DNA from 2 places in the Pseudomonas migulae genome. Region 1 is predicted to be linked to the other one. Evidence: predicted binding sites of a transcription regulator. Region 1 holds the regulator's gene; the other holds the start of a gene.

Evidence for each region. The regulator FliA, encoded in region 1, starts transcription of late flagellar genes. The targets are predictions, from matches to a motif close to CTAAAGTTTNNNNNNNNNNNGCCGNTAA.
Region 2: a site for FliA is predicted at 2,372-2,399, ahead of J2Y86_RS03860 (methyl-accepting chemotaxis protein). Genes of this name have one in related genera too.

What each region holds. Positions count from the first base shown of each region.
Region 1 is NZ_JALJWR010000001.1:5,672,402-5,685,721, reverse strand. It holds gene J2Y86_RS26070 (ParA family protein) at 1-186, opposite strand, end outside; gene motD (flagellar motor protein MotD) at 226-1,116, opposite strand; gene J2Y86_RS26060 (flagellar motor protein) at 1,132-1,872, opposite strand; gene J2Y86_RS26055 (protein-glutamate methylesterase/protein-glutamine glutaminase) at 1,872-3,002, opposite strand; gene J2Y86_RS26050 (chemotaxis protein CheA) at 3,053-5,299, opposite strand; gene J2Y86_RS26045 (protein phosphatase CheZ) at 5,355-6,143, opposite strand; gene J2Y86_RS26040 (chemotaxis response regulator CheY) at 6,166-6,537, opposite strand; gene fliA (RNA polymerase sigma factor FliA) at 6,705-7,445, opposite strand; gene fleN (flagellar synthesis regulator FleN) at 7,442-8,272, opposite strand; gene flhF (flagellar biosynthesis protein FlhF) at 8,389-9,717, opposite strand; gene flhA (flagellar biosynthesis protein FlhA) at 9,729-11,858, opposite strand; gene flhB (flagellar biosynthesis protein FlhB) at 12,113-13,252, opposite strand; gene fliR (flagellar biosynthetic protein FliR) at 13,255-13,320, opposite strand, start outside.
Region 2 is NZ_JALJWR010000001.1:862,808-866,374, reverse strand. It holds gene pnuC (nicotinamide riboside transporter PnuC) at 1-403, opposite strand, end outside; gene J2Y86_RS03860 (methyl-accepting chemotaxis protein) at 610-2,244, opposite strand; gene J2Y86_RS03855 (undecaprenyl-diphosphate phosphatase) at 2,531-3,361, shown strand; gene J2Y86_RS03850 (DUF1294 domain-containing protein) at 3,358-3,567, shown strand, end outside.

The DNA.
Region 1 (13,320 bases):
CAGGTCGTAGCTGCTGTGTTCCAGGCTGTCGGGGTCGTAACCGAAGTAGCTGGTCATCGAGCCGTGGGGGTCGAGATCGACCACGACCACGCGCTTGCCCGCCTCGGCCAGTAATCCGGCTAAAGCGATGGAGGAAGTGGTTTTACCAACACCACCCTTTTGATTGGCAACGGCCCAGACTCTCATTCGGATTGTTCCTCCCGGTCGAGTCGACCGGGAAATAGCTCAACGTATTAATGCGGGTGACGGAGAATTGACGGCGCTCTCTCGTCCCGGCGACTTGACCGGTGCAGGTGCAGTTTGTGTGCCAGCACGCTTCAACGCGGCATCCGGTTGCGCATTGGCGGTTCCGGTGCCGGTGAGGCTGCGACGTACATCGAGATTTCGTGACACGACCAGCACCACGCGACGGTTGCGCGCCCTGCCCTCTGCCGTGGCGTTGTTGGCCACCGGCTGGAATTCGCCGTAACCCACCGACGCCAGTCGACCGGGGTTCACACCCTGCATCGCCAGCATGCGCACGATGCTCGCCGAACGTGCCGAGGACAATTCCCAGTTGGTGGGATACTGCGCGGTGCGGATCGGTTGATCGTCGGTGAAGCCTTCGACGTGAATCGGGTTGTCGAACGGCTTCAGGATCACGGCGACTTTATCGATGATGTTGAACGCCATGTCGCTGGGCATGGCATCGCCGCTGCCGAACAACAGGCTGGAATTGAGTTCGATCTCGACCCACAGCTCGTTGCCGCGCACGGTCATCTGGTTGGAGCTGATCAAGTCGCCGAACGCGGCGCTGATGTCGTCGGCAATGCTTTTCAGCGGATCACTGGCCCCGGCAATCCCGGCATCGACCTGCTCGCTGTCCTTGACCAGCGGCTTGGCCGGGGTCACGGTTTTCGGACGCTCTTCACCGATGGGGATCGGCTTGAGCGCACGATCCGAATCGGTGAACACGCCGATCAACGCTTCCGAGATGATCTTGTACTTGCCTTCATTGATCGAAGAAATCGAGTACATCACCACGAAAAAGGCGAACAGCAACGTAATGAAGTCGGCGTAGGAAACGAGCCAGCGTTCATGGTTTACATGTTCTTCAGGTTGTCGACGACGAGCCATGATCCATTACCCCCATCAATCCATGAAGCCCTGAAGCTTCAACTCGATAGAGCGAGGGTTTTCACCTTCGGCGATCGACAGAATGCCTTCCAGCAACATTTCGCGATAACGCGACTGACGCAACGCGACGGACTTGAGTTTGGCGGCAATCGGCAGCAGCACCAGGTTGGCACTGGCCACGCCGTAGATGGTCGCGACGAACGCCACGGCAATGCCGCTGCCCAGTTGCGACGGATCGGCCAGGTTGCCCATGACGTGGATCAGGCCCATCACCGCACCGATGATGCCGATGGTCGGCGCATAGCCGCCCATGCTCTCGAACACTTTGGCGGCTTCGATGTCACGGCTTTCCTGCGTGTAGAAATCCACTTCCAGAATGCTGCGAATGGCCTCTGGCTCGGCACCGTCCACCAGCAGTTGCAGGCCTTTGCGCGAGTAAGCGTCGGGCTCGGCGTCAGCCACGCCTTCCAGACCGAGCAGACCTTCCTTGCGGGCGGTCAGGCTCCAGTTCACCACGCGGTCGACACCGCCGGCCAGGTCCACGCGAGGCGGGAACAGGATCCAGCCAAGAATCTGCATGGCGCGCTTGAAGGCGCTCATCGGCGATTGCAACAGTGCCGCACCGATGGTGCCGCCGAGCACGATCAACGCTGCCGGGCCGTTGGCCAGCGCGCCGAGGTGACCGCCTTCAAGGTAGTTGCCACCAATGATGGCGACGAACGCCATGATGATCCCGATAAGGCTGAGTACATCCATCAGATACACGCCTCGACCAGGTGCTTGCCAATGTCGTCGAGGCCGTACACCGCATCGGCGAGTTCAGCTTTGACGATCGCCATCGGCATGCCGTAGATCACGCAGCTGGCTTCATCCTGAGCCCAGATCGAGCTGCCGCCCTGCTTGAGCAGACGCGCACCTTCACGACCGTCGGCGCCCATGCCGGTCAGCACGACCGCCAGAACTTTGTCACCGTAGGACTTGGCCGCCGAACCGAAGGTGATGTCCACGCACGGCTTGTAGTTCAGACGCTCGTCGCCGGGCAGGATTTTCACCGCGCCACGGCCGTCGATCATCATTTGCTTGCCACCCGGTGCCAGCAACGCCAGGCCCGGACGCAGGATGTCGCCATCCTCGGCTTCCTTGACGCTGATGCGGCAGAGCTTGTCCAGACGTTCGGCGAATGCCTTGGTGAAGGCCGCCGGCATGTGCTGGATCAGCACGATCGGAGCCGGGAAGTTGGCCGGCAATTGCGTCAATACGCGCTGCAGGGCAACCGGGCCGCCGGTGGACGTGCCGATGGCAACCAGCTTGTAGGCTTTGCGTTTCGGCGCGGGCGACGACGGTGCGTGCGCAGAGGCACGAGCCGGGATCGGTGCCGGACGTGCCGGTGCGCTGCTGCCATAACTGCCGACGCTGGAAGGCGCAGGTGTCGGGGCTGGCGTGGCGACTGGTGCCGGGGCCGGAGCGCTGTAGGTACTGACACGCCGGTTACTGCGCGAAATGCTGAGAATCTTCTCGCACAGCAGTTGCTTGACCTTCTCGGGATTGCGCGAGATGTCTTCGAAGTTCTTCGGCAGAAAATCCACCGCGCCGGCATCCAGCGCGTCCAGGGTGACCCGGGCGCCTTCGTGCGTCAGCGAGGAGAACATCAACACCGGTGTCGGGCAGCGCTGCATGATGTGCCGCACGGCCGTGATGCCATCCATCATCGGCATCTCGTAGTCCATGGTGATCACGTCTGGCTTGAGGGCCAGCGCCTGATCGATCGCCTCTTTTCCGTTGGTCGCCGTACCGACGACCTGGATATTCGAATCTGCTGAAAGAATTTCCGAGACGCGGCGGCGGAAAAACCCCGAATCGTCCACCACCAGGACCTTGACTACCATAAACACTCCGTTAGGCGGGGGCGAGGCTCAGTCGCCCCGCTCCCCCAGAATCAAATACGCCGTGCGGCGTAACGCTTGAGCATGCTCGGAACATCGAGAATCAGCGCAATGCGGCCGTCACCGGTGATGGTGGCGCCGGACATGCCCGGGGTTCCCTGGAGCATTTTGCCCAATGGCTTGATGACCACTTCTTCCTGGCCGACCAGTTGATCGACGACGAAGCCGATCCGCTGAGTGCCCACCGAAAGGATCACCACATGGCCTTCACGCTGCTCTTCGTGAGCGGCGGAGCTGACCAGCCAGCGCTTGAGATAGAACAGTGGCAGCGCCTTGTCCCGCACGATCACCACTTCCTGGCCGTCCACCACGTTGGTGCGCGACAGGTCGAGGTGGAAGATCTCGTTGACGTTCACCAGCGGGAACGCAAACGCCTGGTTGCCGAGCATGACCATCAGCGTCGGCATGATCGCCAGGGTCAACGGGACCTTGATGACGATCTTCGAGCCCTTGCCCTTGGTCGAGTAGATGTTGATGGTGCCGTTGAGCTGGGCGATCTTGGTTTTCACCACGTCCATGCCCACGCCACGACCCGACACGTCGGAGATCTCGGTTTTGGTCGAGAAACCCGGTGCGAAGATCAGGTTGAAGCAGTCGGACTCGCTGAGACGGTCCGCCGCATCCTTGTCCATCAAACCTTTCTTCACCGCGATGCCGCGCAACACGTCGGCATCCATGCCCTTGCCGTCATCGGAGATGGACAGCAGGATGTGGTCGCCTTCCTGCTCAGCGGACAGGATCACTTTGCCGCTACGCGGTTTGCCCATCGCTTCACGATCGGCCGGCTCTTCAATGCCGTGGTCGACCGAGTTGCGCACCAAGTGGACCAGCGGGTCGGCCAGGGCCTCGACGAGGTTCTTGTCGAGGTCGGTTTCTTCGCCGACCAGCTCCAGGTTGATCTCTTTCTTGAGCTGGCGAGCCAGGTCGCGAACCAGACGCGGGAAGCGCCCGAAGACTTTCTTGATCGGCTGCATCCGGGTCTTCATGACCGCGGTTTGCAAGTCAGCGGTGACCACGTCGAGGTTCGACACGGCCTTGGACATGGCCTCATCGGCGCTGTTGGCACCCAGACGAACCAGACGGTTACGCACCAGTACCAGCTCGCCCACCATGTTCATGATTTCGTCGAGACGCGCGGTATCGACCCGCACGGTGGTCTCGGCTTCGCTGGCCGGTTTTTCCGCCGGTGGCGCAGCCGGTGCACGGGCAGGCGCCGGTGCAGCGGCGGCAGCAGGCTTCGGCGCTTCAGCTTTTGGCTCGGGCGCCTTGGCGACCGGTGCCGGGGCTTTGGCGACGGGCGCCGCTACCGCAGCAGCGGCAGAACCGGTGCCGACTTCGGTGAACTTGCCTTTGCCGTGCAATTCGTCGAGCAGCGATTCGAACTCGTGATCCGAGATCAGATCGCCGCCGGCCGCTTTAGCGGTAGGCGCAGCCGGGGCTGGTACGGCGGCAATCGCCGACTCCAGCGCGTCGACGGCAAAGTTGCCCTTGCCGTGCAACTGATCGAGCAGAGCTTCGAACTCGTCGTCGGTAATGTCGGAACTGTCGCCCGCCGCTTTTGGAGCAGCCGGTGCCGCGGGGGCAGCAGGTGCGGCTACCGCGTCGACCGCGAACTGGCCTTTGCCGTGCAATTGATCGAGCAACGACTCGAATTCTGCATCGGTGATTTCGTCGCCGGCCGCGGCATCGCCAGCGGGCAGCGGAGCAACGGCCGGCGCCTCGGCCTGGGCCTTGACGGCGTTCAGCGAGTCCAGCAGTTGTTCGAATTCGTTATCGGTGATGTCGCCTGATTCGGCTTCGGCAGCCGGTGCTTCCACCACTTCAGCCACAGGCGCGGCTTCATCGGCGGTTTGCGGCTCGGCCAGACGGGCCAGGGCCGCGAGCAATTCAGGCGTGGCAGGCGTGATCGGGCTGCGCTCGCGGACTTCGGTAAACATACTGTTCACCGCATCCAGCGCTTCGAGAACCACGTCCATCAATTCCGAGTCGACGCGACGTTCACCCTTGCGCAGGATGTCGAACACGTTCTCGGCGATGTGACAGCACTCCACCAACTCGTTGAGCTGGAGGAAGCCGGCGCCCCCTTTTACAGTGTGAAAACCGCGAAAAATTGCATTGAGCAAATCCGCATCATCCGGTCGGCTTTCAAGCTCGACCAGCTGTTCGGACAGTTGCTCTAGAATCTCGCCGGCCTCAACCAGGAAATCCTGAAGGATCTCTTCATCGGCGCCGAAGCTCATTAAGGGGGTGCTCCTAACAGGTCTAAAAACCTAAAAAACCTAAAATTCCAAAACTCTAAAATCCCAGGCTGGATAGCAAATCGTCCACATCGTCCTGACCGGACACAACGTCTTCTCTTTTATCGGCATGAATCTGCGGACCTTCACCCTGAGAGAGATGTTTTTGCGGATCTTTTTCAGCAAGCATCGCTTCACGGTCATGTTCGATGCCCGCAAAGCGGTCCACCTGACTGGCCATAAGCACGAGCTTGAGCAGGTTGCTTTCAACTTCGGTGACCAATTGGGTCACACGCTTGATCACTTGACCTGTGAGGTCCTGATAATCCTGAGCGAGCAGAATGTCGTTGAGGTTGCTCGACACCGCGCGGTTGTCCGTGCTGCTGCGTGCCAGGAAACCGTCGACACGCCGTGCCAGCTCGCGAAACTCTTCAGCCCCGACTTCGCGACGCATGAACCGCCCCCAGTCCGTGCTCAGCGCTTGGGCTTCATCGCTCAGGCTGTTGACCAGCGGCGTGGAGTTCTCGACCAGATCCATGGTGCGGTTGGCGGCAGCCTCGGTCAGTTTCACAACATAACCCAGGCGCTCGGTGGCATCCGTGATCTGCGACACTTCCTCGGCTTGCGGCATGTGCGGGTCAATCTGGAAATTGACGATCGCGCTGTGCAGCTCGCGGGTGAGCTTGCCCACTTCCTGATACAGGCCGCGGTCACGGGTCTGATTGAGCTCATGGATCAGTTGCACAGCGTCGCCGAACCTGCCTTTTTCAAGGCTTTCGACCAGTTCGACCGCGTGTTTTTTCAGGGTCGATTCAAAATCGCCCTGTGAAGATTCGTTGTGGTCCATAGCTCCCCCGTGGCGCAGTTTCTCAACCGATGCGTTCGAAAATCTTCTCGATTTTTTCTTTTAACGCCTGGGCCGTGAAGGGTTTGACCACATAGCCGTTAACACCGGCCTGGGCCGCTTCGATGATCTGCTCGCGCTTGGCTTCAGCGGTCACCATCAGCACCGGCAGGTGCTTGAGCTTTTCATCGGCGCGCACGTGGCGCAGCAGATCGATGCCGGTCATGCCAGGCATGTTCCAGTCCGTTACCAGAAAGTCGATGCTCCCGCTGTTGAGAACCGGAATGGCAGTAGTGCCATCGTCGGCCTCGACCGTGTTGGTGAACCCAAGGTCACGCAACAGGTTTTTTATGATCCGCCGCATCGTTGAGAAGTCATCAACGATGAGGATTTTCATGTTCTTGTCCAATTCGACCTCCAAGCAGTCTTAAACGCGCCCAGCACCTGGACGCGCCATTTCAATCAATCCGGCAAAGCACTCAATGACTGTCTGGAGCACAACAGATCGAGACCGGCGCAGTTCAACACCACACCAGCCACGTTCGCAGTGTCCCCACACTGCCTTCAGCGCGCTCGCCACTCCCCCAAACGCCCCCGCAAACGGGCCGCGCACTGGCTGTGTAACTGGCTGACCCGAGATTCGCTGACCCCCAGGACCTCACCGATTTCCTTGAGATTCAACTCTTCGTCGTAGTACAGCGCCAACACCAGTCGCTCACGCTCCGGCAAATTGGCAATCGCGTCCGCCAGCGCCGCCTGGAAGCGTTCATCTTCCAGATCGCGTGACGGCTCGAGATGAGCACTCGCGCCATCCTCGTGCAGCCCTTCGTGTTCGCCGTCCTGCAACAGATCGTCGAAACTGAATAACCGGCTGCCCAGGGTGTCGTTCAAAATCCCGTAGTAATCGTCGAGACTCAATTGGAGTTCGGCCGCAACTTCGTGATCTTTAGCGTCACGGCCGGTTTTAGCTTCAATCGAGCGAATTGCGTCGCTGACCATGCGGGTATTGCGGTGGACCGAACGTGGCGCCCAGTCCCCCTTGCGGACTTCATCGAGCATCGCGCCGCGGATTCGAATGCCCGCATACGTCTCGAAACTCGCGCCTTTGCTGGCGTCGTATTTGGTCGATACTTCAAGCAGGCCGATCATGCCGGCCTGGATCAGGTCTTCGACCTGGACACTGGCCGGCAGTCGCGCCAGCAAGTGGTAGGCAATGCGTTTGACCAGTGGCGCGTAACGCTCGATCAGCTCGTACTGCGCGTCACGTGCCGACTTCTTGTAAAGGTTGTAGCCGCTGGCTGTCATAGCACGGGTCCTGCGGTTTGTTGCACGAGGCGCTCGACGAAGAACTCCAGATGCCCACGCGGGTTGGCGGGCAACGGCCAGGTATCGACCTTTTGTGCGATGGCCTTGAAGGCCAGCGAGCACTTGGAACGCGGGAACGCTTCATAAACCGCGCGTTGCTTCTGGACAGCCTTGCGCACGCTTTCGTCGTACGGCACCGCACCGACGTATTGTAAGGCGACGTCGAGGAAGCGATCCGTGACCTTGGTCAACTTGGCGAACAGGTTGCGACCTTCCTGCGGGCTCTGGGCCATGTTGGCCAGGACGCGGAAACGGTTCATGCCGTAGTCGCGGTTCAGCAGCTTGATCAGTGCGTAGGCGTCGGTGATCGAGGTCGGCTCGTCGCAGACCACCAGCAAGACTTCCTGCGCGGCGCGAACGAAACTGACTACCGAGTCACCAATACCTGCAGCGGTGTCGATCACCAGGACGTCGAGGTTGTCGCCGATATCGCTGAATGCCTGGATCAGGCCGGCGTGTTGCGCCGGGCTCAGATGGACCATGCTCTGAGTACCGGACGCCGCCGGGACGATGCGGATGCCGCCGGGCCCCTGCAACAACACGTCGCGCAGCTCACAGCGGCCTTCGATCACGTCGGCCAGGGTGCGTTTGGGTGTCAGTCCCAGCAGGACGTCGACGTTCGCCAGCCCCAGATCGGCGTCCAGCAGCATGACGCGCCGGCCGAGCTCAGCTAGAGCCAGGGACAAGTTCACTGACACGTTAGTCTTCCCGACGCCACCTTTGCCGCCGGTCACCGCGATCACCTGTACGGGATGCATGCTGCCCATGTTATTTCTTTACCTTGTCTTGCATAGACGGAGGCCACATTACTGGCTGCGCGTTCACAAACGGAACAATGCATGGCAGACCATCGATGTAGGTACAAAAACTGTTCATTAATACCTCAGCCAACCTGCTTGGTCGGGCTGTGGTAAATATCAGCGAACATGTCAGCCATGGCTTCTTCGCTGGGTTCTTCCTGCATTTGCACACTCACGGCGCGGCTGACCAGCTGATGACGACGCGGCAGATGCAAATCATCCGGAATCCGCGGTCCATCGGTCAGGTAAGCCACCGGCAACTCGTGACTGATTGCCAGGCTCAACACCTCGCCCAGACTTGCCGTTTCATCCAGTTTAGTCAGGATGCAGCCAGCGAGCCCGCAACGCTTGTAACTGTGATAAGCGGCCGTTAGAACCTGTTTCTGGCTGGTGGTTGCCAGAACCAGATAATTTTTTGACTTGATGCCACGCCCGGCCAGGCTTTCGAGCTGCATGCGCAGTGCCGGATCGCTGGCCTGAAGGCCCGCGGTATCGATCAGCACCACACGCTTGCGCAGCAATGGATCCAGCGCCTGCACCAGCGACTGGCCCGGGTCGACGTGCGTTACCGACACGTTGAGGATCCGGCCCAGGGTTTTGAGTTGTTCCTGAGCGCCGATGCGGTAGCTGTCCATGCTCACCAGCGCGATGTTCTGTGCGCCGTACTTGAGCACGTAACGGGCCGCGAGCTTGGCCAGTGTGGTGGTCTTGCCCATGCCGGCAGGACCGACCATGGCAATCACGCCGCCCTCTTCCAGTGGCTCGATTTCCGGTGTGGCGATCATCCGCGCCAGGTGCGCCAGCAACATGCGCCAGGCCTGACGAGGTTCGTCAATCTCAGTGATCAGTTCCAGCAGATCGCGGGACAACGGACCGGACAAACCGATGCGCTGCAGGCGACGCCACAGGTTCGCCTGGGCCGGACGGCTGCCTTGCAGCTGATTCCAGGCCAGGGAGCCGAGTTGTACTTCCATCAGTTCGCGCAAGCTGTTGAGCTCGAAACGCATCGAGTCGAAAGCCCGCGGGTCGACACCGCCGGAAGCTGGCGCAGGAGCCGGCGCTGCACGACGGGGTTCGGTGTAAGTCGGTTCGATCAGCGGTTCGGCGGCGGTGAGTGGCAGGCCGGCGAACAACTGACGATTGGTGGACTTGTCGCTCTCGCCCTCGCTGCGCAGGCTCAGTTCGGCCTGGGCGGTCACGATCCGCGACTGGGTCTTGCGCAGCTCGTCCTCGAGTTCCATGTTCGGAACACGCGGGGCCAGCGCCGACAGTTTGTAATCGAGGGCAGCCGTCAGCTCGACACCACCGGCGATCCGGCGGTTGCCAATGATGGCGGCATCAGCGCCCAGCTCATCACGAACCAGTTTCATGGCCTGACGCATATCGGCGGCGAAAAAACGCTTAACTTGCATAAACCACTACCTCAGCCGTTGGGCCCTACTGTCGCAACGATGGTCACTTGCTTGTTGTCAGGAATTTCCTGGTAAGCCAACACATGCAAACCCGGGACTGCCAGTCGGCCAAATCGCGAGAGCATCGCGCGAACCGGACCGGCCACCAGCAGAATCACCGGTTGACCTTGCATCTCCTGACGCTGCGCCGCCTCGATCAACGAGCGTTGCAGTTTTTCAGCCATGCTTGGCTCCAGCAGAACGCCCTCTTCCGAGCCTTGTCCTGCCTTCTGAAGACTATTGAGCAATATTTGTTCCAACCTTGGCTCTAGCGTGATAACTGGTAGCTCCGACTCAGTCCCTACAATGCTTTGGACGATTGCGCGGGATACGCCAACGCGCACCGCGGCCACCAGCGCGGCAGTATCTTGACTCTTGCTGGCATTGTTCGCGATCGCCTCGGCGATGCTGCGAATGTCCCGTACGGGCACCTGTTCGGCCAGCAACGCCTGGAGCACCTTGAGCAGCTGCGACAACGACACCACGCCCGGCACCAGTTCTTCGGCCAGTTTCGGCGAGCTTTTGGCCAGCAATTGCATGAGCTGCTGCACTTCTTCGTGACCAATCAGCTCACTGGAGTGCTTGTACAAAATCTGGTTCAAATGGGTTGCCACTACTGTACTGGCATCGACCACGGTGTAACCGAGGGATTGCGCCTGTGCACGCTGACTGATTTCAATCCACACCGCCTCCAGCCCGAAAGCCGGATCTTTGGCGGTAATGCCATTCAGCGAACCGTAGACCTGACCCGGGTTAATCGCCAGTTCCCGATCCGGATAAATCTCCGCTTCGGCGAGGATCACCCCCATCAGGGTCAGTCGATAGGCACTTGGCGCCAGGTCGAGGTTGTCACGGATATGCACAGTCGGCATCAGGAAACCCAGGTCCTGGGACAGCTTCTTGCGCACGCCCTTGATACGCGCCAGCAACTGACCACCCTGGTTGCGATCCACCAGCGGAATCAGCCGGTAGCCGACTTCCAGGCCAATCATGTCGATCGGCGTCACATCGTCCCAGCCCAGCTCTTTGGTTTCCTGAGCGCGCGCCGGCGATGGCAGCAGCTCCTGCTGACGCTTGACCTCTTGCAAGGCCTGAACCTTGACGACGTTCTGCTTCTTCCAGAACAGGTAGGCGCCGCCGGCCGCGAGGGCCGCCATGCTCAGGAAGGAGAAGTGTGGCATGCCGGGCACCAGGCCCATGACCGCCATCAAACCCGCCGCCACGGCCAGCGCCTTGGGCGAGGCGAACATCTGGCGATTGATCTGTTTGCCCATGTCTTCCGAACCGGAAGCACGGGTCACCATGATCGCTGCAGCTGTCGATAAAAGCAGTGATGGCAATTGCGCCACCAAACCGTCACCGATGGTCAACAAGGCGTACACCCGACCGGCATCGCCGAAGGTCATGCCGTGCTGGAAGATACCGACCGCCATGCCGCCGATCAGGTTGATGAACAGAATCAGCAAACCGGCGATGGCGTCACCGCGTACGAATTTGCTGGCACCGTCCATGGAACCGTAGAACTCGGCCTCCTGGGCCACTTCCATCCGGCGCATTTTGGCCTGGTTCTGATCGATCAGGCCGGCGTTCAAATCGGCGTCGATCGCCATTTGCTTGCCGGGCATCGCATCGAGGGTGAAGCGTGCGCTCACCTCGGAAATCCGTCCGGCACCCTTGGTCACCACGACGAAGTTGATGATCATCAAAATCGCGAAGACCACGATACCGACCACGTAGTTACCGCCGATCACCACCTCACCGAAGGCCTGGATCACCTTACCGGCAGCGGCGTGGCCGTCCTGACCGTGGAGCATCACCACCCGCGTGGAGGCCACGTTCAACGCCAGTCGCAGCAACGTCGCCACCAGCAGGATGGTCGGGAACACTGCGAAATCCAGCGGCCGCAAGGCGTAGACGCAGACCAGCAACACGACAATCGACAACGCAATGTTGAACGTGAAAAACACGTCCAGCAGGAACGGCGGCACCGGCAGCATCATCATGGCGAGCATGACCAGCAGCAACAGCGGCACGCCCAGATTGCCCCGACTCAGGTCGGCGACGTTTGTGCGGGCACTGTTGATAAACTGAGAGCGATCCACCGGTTTTCCCCGTTCCTTTAAAGCAAACTTTTGACGCCCGAAGCAGGCGCAGAGCGGCTATTGCAAGAAACCTTCCAACTTTTGCCGAGGTTTGTAACAGAGGGGTTTATCGAGGGGGATTTGTGTTGCTCGAACAGACGCCTTCGCGGGCAAGCCTCGCTCCTACAGGTTTTGTGTCATGCGCGATTCGTGAGCGGCGCAACCGATAGGAGCGAGGCTTGCCCGCGAAGGCGTCGGCACAGCTAGCGCAATACTCAGGAATCGCGCCGCAGATCCGGCGGAATCGGCAAATCATCCTTGAGCGGCTCAGGACGCTTGCCCTTGCCGGCGCGGTACTGGCGGATCTGGTAGACGTAGGCCAACACCTGGGCGACGGCCAGGTACAGCCCGCCCGGAATTTCCTGCTCCAGTTCGGTGGAGTAATAGATCGAACGCGCCAGGGCCGGCGACTCCAGCAGCAACACTTCATTGGCCACGGCAATTTCACGGATTTTCAAGGCCAGGAAGTCGCTGCCCTTGGCGACCAACATCGGCGCACCGCCTTTTTCCGCATCGTACTTGAGGGCCACGGCATAGTGGGTCGGGTTGGTAATGACCACGTCGGCCTCGGGAATCGCCGCCATCATCCGCCGCTGGGACATCTCGCGCTGCAACTGGCGAATCCGCTGCTTGACCTCCGGTTTCCCCTCCTGATCCTTGTGCTCGTCGCGCACTTCCTGCTTGGTCATCAGCAGTTTCTTGTGGCTCTGGTAAAGCTGCACCGGGACATCCACCGCCGCAATCAGGATCAGCCCGCACGCCATCCACAATGTGCTCCACCCCACCAGCTGAACGCTGTGGATGATCGCCTGTTCCAGCGGTTCATGGGCAATGCGCAACAAGTCATCGATGTCCGCGCGCAGAACGGACAATGCAACAAACAAAATCAGCAGGAATTTAGCCAGCGCCTTGAGCAGTTCGATCAAAGCCGTACTGGAGAACATCCGCTTGAGCCCCGCCGCCGGGTTCATCCGGCTGAATTTGGGCGCCAGGCTCTTGCCGGCAAACAACCAGCCGCCCAGGGAAATCGGCCCCAGAAACGCCGCCAGCAGCAGCAACAGCAATATCGGCTGGATCGCCAGAAGGGCAATCTTTCCCGAATGCATCAGGTACTGCCCCATCTGCCCCGGATCAAGCAACACATCCCGCGGCAGGGTGAAGTTCATGCGCATGATTTCCAGCAGATCTATAGCCAGACCGCCGCCATAGATCAACAACCCCCCGGCACCGGCCATCATGGTTGCCAGGGTATTGAGCTCTTTGGAGCGGGCGATCTCGCCCTTGTCCCTGGAGTCCTTTTTGCGTTTCTCCGTGGGGTCTTCTGTCTTGTCCTGACCGCTCTCGCTCTCGGCCATGGCTAGCGCGCCTGTGCCATGTCACGTAACAGCTGCAGGGCCTCGATGGCCAAGGGCTGATACTGATT
Region 2 (3,567 bases), 4.8 Mb from region 1:
GCTTTTGCGCCATCCAGACCTGCGCCACCAGACTGAAGCCAGTCAGCGCCGCATCGAGCCAGGGTTGGGCGGCATCGGTCCAGTGCGCCATGGCCGCGCCAAGCAGCAGACTGCCCACGGCACCGATGGCCAGGCCTGACACGATCGATGTCCCCTTGAGCTGACTGACCAACCGCCCCTGCCGCGCGACTCCCGCGCGCGTCCATTGCCACCAGCCATAGAGCTGCAACGCGGCGTAGATCACCTGCAACAGCATGTCCGAATACAGCTTCACTTCAAAAAAGACCCAACTGTACAGCGACACCATGACCAGGCCGATCGGCCAGCACCAGGGGTTCTGTTTGACCGTCAACCAGACGGCAATGACACCGAGGGCAGCGGCAAACAGTTCAAGCCCGGACATGGAGGTTCCTTGGGGAAATCGTGGAGGGAGCGGATTGTACCGGGATTGTGGCGAGGAGGCTTCTGTGGCGAGCGAGCTTTATGGTGAGGGGGGGTTTGTGGCGAGGGGATTTATCCCCGTTCGGCTGCGAAGCAGTCGTAAAACTTCTAGGGCCGCTGCGCAGCCCAACGGGATAAATCCCCTCGCCACAGGGGTAGTGTTTGGCTTTACACGCGGAACTGCCTGAGCAACCCATTCAACTGCTCGCTCAGCTCCTTGAGACGCACACTCGCCACGCTCGACTGTTCCGCCGCCAGCGCCGTGCTGTGGGACAAGCCGGCTGCCTGGGTGACGTTCTGGTTGATGTCCTCGACCACGTGCGCCTGTTGCAGGGTGGCGCTGGCGATGGACGCGTTCAGGCCGTTGAGATTGCGCAGTGCCTGGCCAATGGCATTCAGGCTCGCACCGGCGAGGCCGGCCTGTTCGATGGTCAGCTGGGACGCGCGGCTGCTGTCGCCAATGACCTTGACCGCCGCTTCGGAGTGGCCTTGCAGGCGCTCGATCATCGACTGGATCTCGGCGGTGGACTTCTGGGTACGCTGGGCCAGCAGGCGCACCTCATCCGCCACAACGGCGAACCCGCGACCTTGCTCGCCGGCGCGGGCAGCCTCGATGGCGGCGTTGAGGGCGAGCAGGTTGGTCTGCTCGGCGATGGAGCGGATCACTTCCAGCACGCTGCCGATCTGGGTGCTTTCGGTGGCCAGGGTGCGGATGACTTCCACGGCCTGATCAATGGTGCCGGACAACTTGTCGATCTGTTGCAGGCTGCTGTCGATGTTGACCTGGCCCTGCTGCGCCTGGGATTCGGCATCGCGCATTTCGCTGGCCGCCTGCTCGGCGTTCTTTGCGACATCCTGCACGCCGTACGTCACTTCATTGATGGCCGTGGCTACCAGTTCCATTTGCTGTGATTGCTGCTGACTGCGTTGCTGGGCCTGGGCGGCGTCGTTGCCCAGTTCGCTGGACGACAGGCCCAGCGCGCTGGCGGACACCTGCAGTTCACCGATCACCCCGCGCAGTTTGGCGGTAAAGGCATTGAAGTGGCGGGCCAGTTGCGTCACTTCATCCTGGCCGTGGGTGTCGAGGCTGCGGGTCAGGTCGCTTTCGCCGCTGGCAATGTTGGCCATGGCGTTCACGGTATCCTGGAGTGGACGCACGATGCTGCGGGCAATCAGGATCACCAGCAGCGCCATGATGGCGGCAATCACCAGCCCGACGACGGTCGCTTTCCAGACCTGGGCCATGAACTCGGCCTGCATGTCATCGATGTACACGCCCGAACCGATCACCCAGCCCCAAGGCTCGAACAGTTTGACGTAGGACGTTTTTGCTACCGGGTCGCTGGCGCCCGGTTTCGGCCAGCGATAGTCGATTGCGCCGGCGCCCTTGGCTTTGGCGAGGGCGACCATTTCATTGAACACCGCAAACCCGTCCGGATCGCGGATCGCCGAGAGGTTCTGGCCATCGAGTTTCGGGTTGGCCGGGTGCATGATCATCACCGGCGTCAGGTCGTTGATCCAGAAGTAGTCGTTCTGGTCATAGCGCAGGCCGCGAACGGCGGTCAGTGCCTGTTTCTGCGCGGCTTCGCGCGTCAGCGTGCCGGCGGTTTCGAGGCCGTGGTAGTAGGTCAGTATGCCGCTGGCGGTCTGCACCACGTGCTGGGTTTTCTGCGCCTTGGCGTGATAGAGGTCTTCGTGAATCTGCTTGAGCATCAACACGCCCAACGTCAAAAGCATCATGACGGCCACGATCAAAATGAGCCACAAACGGCGGCTGATCGACATATTCCTCAAGCTGTTCATAACGCTGTCACTCCGGTTTCTTTTTCTTGTAATAAACGATCGCCAGCATCCAACCACACTTTGCCGATCGGGCATATCCGACCCAAGTCCTATAACGTGGCAGCGTTATTCAGCCTTGTCTGATAGGATTTCGGCCCCGCACGGAAAAACCTGAATCCAAGTCGATGTTTCACGGAATTTTTTCGGTTCCGTCCGGATTCTGCGCGCGCGGGCCTTTTAGCTACGCTGACTGATTTGAAAAAATATTAACGGGGCATGCCGTCGCGCATCGCTTCTTGGGGGATTGATGGATCTTTGGACCGCCTTGCAGGCATTGATACTTGGGGTTGTAGAAGGGCTGACGGAGTTTTTGCCGATTTCCAGTACCGGACACCAGATTATTGTGGCCGACTTGCTCAATTTCGGTGGTGAGCGGGCCATGGCGTTCAACATCATTATTCAGCTCGGCGCGATTCTCGCCGTGGTGTGGGAATTCCGGCGCAAGATTTTCGAGGTCGTGGTTGGCTTGCCGACGCAGCCCAGTGCCCGGCGCTTTACCGCCAACCTGCTGATCGCCTTCCTGCCGGCCGTGGTGTTGGGGGTGATCTTTGCTGACCTGATCCACCATTACCTGTTCAACCCGATTACCGTGGCCACGGCATTGGTCGTGGGCGGCATCGTGATGTTGTGGGCGGAACAGCGTCAGCATGAAGTGCACGCCGAAACCGTCGATGAGATGACCTGGAAAGATGCCTTGAAAGTAGGTTTGGCCCAGTGTCTGGCCATGATTCCGGGTACATCGCGTTCAGGCTCGACGATCATCGGCGGTTTGCTGTTCGGGCTCTCGCGCAAGACAGCCACCGAGTTTTCGTTTTTCCTCGCAATGCCGACCATGGTCGGAGCGGCGGTGTACTCGGGCTACAAGTATCGCGACCTGTTCGTGCCGGCTGATTTTCCGGTGTTCGCCATCGGCTTCGTCACCGCCTTCATCTTCGCGATGATTGCCGTCAGGGGCTTGCTCAAGTTCATCGCCAGCCACAGCTACGCGGCGTTCGCCTGGTATCGCATTGCGTTTGGTCTGGTGATTCTGGCCACCTGGCAGTTCGGCTGGGTCGACTGGACTGCGGTCAAGCCATGAATGATGCAGGCGGGCGCAACAGTTCCGGACGTAATTCCGGAGGGCAGATCCAGAACCCAAGGCTGAAACTGCTGGTGTTCGCGGCGGTGTGCGCGTTGCCGTTGCTGGGCTCGTTGTCGTTCTGGCTGCGCGGGATCTCGCTGATTCCCCTGGCGGCCTACGGCATCGTCAGCGTGTTGGCGTTCTTCCTTTATTGGAGCGACAAG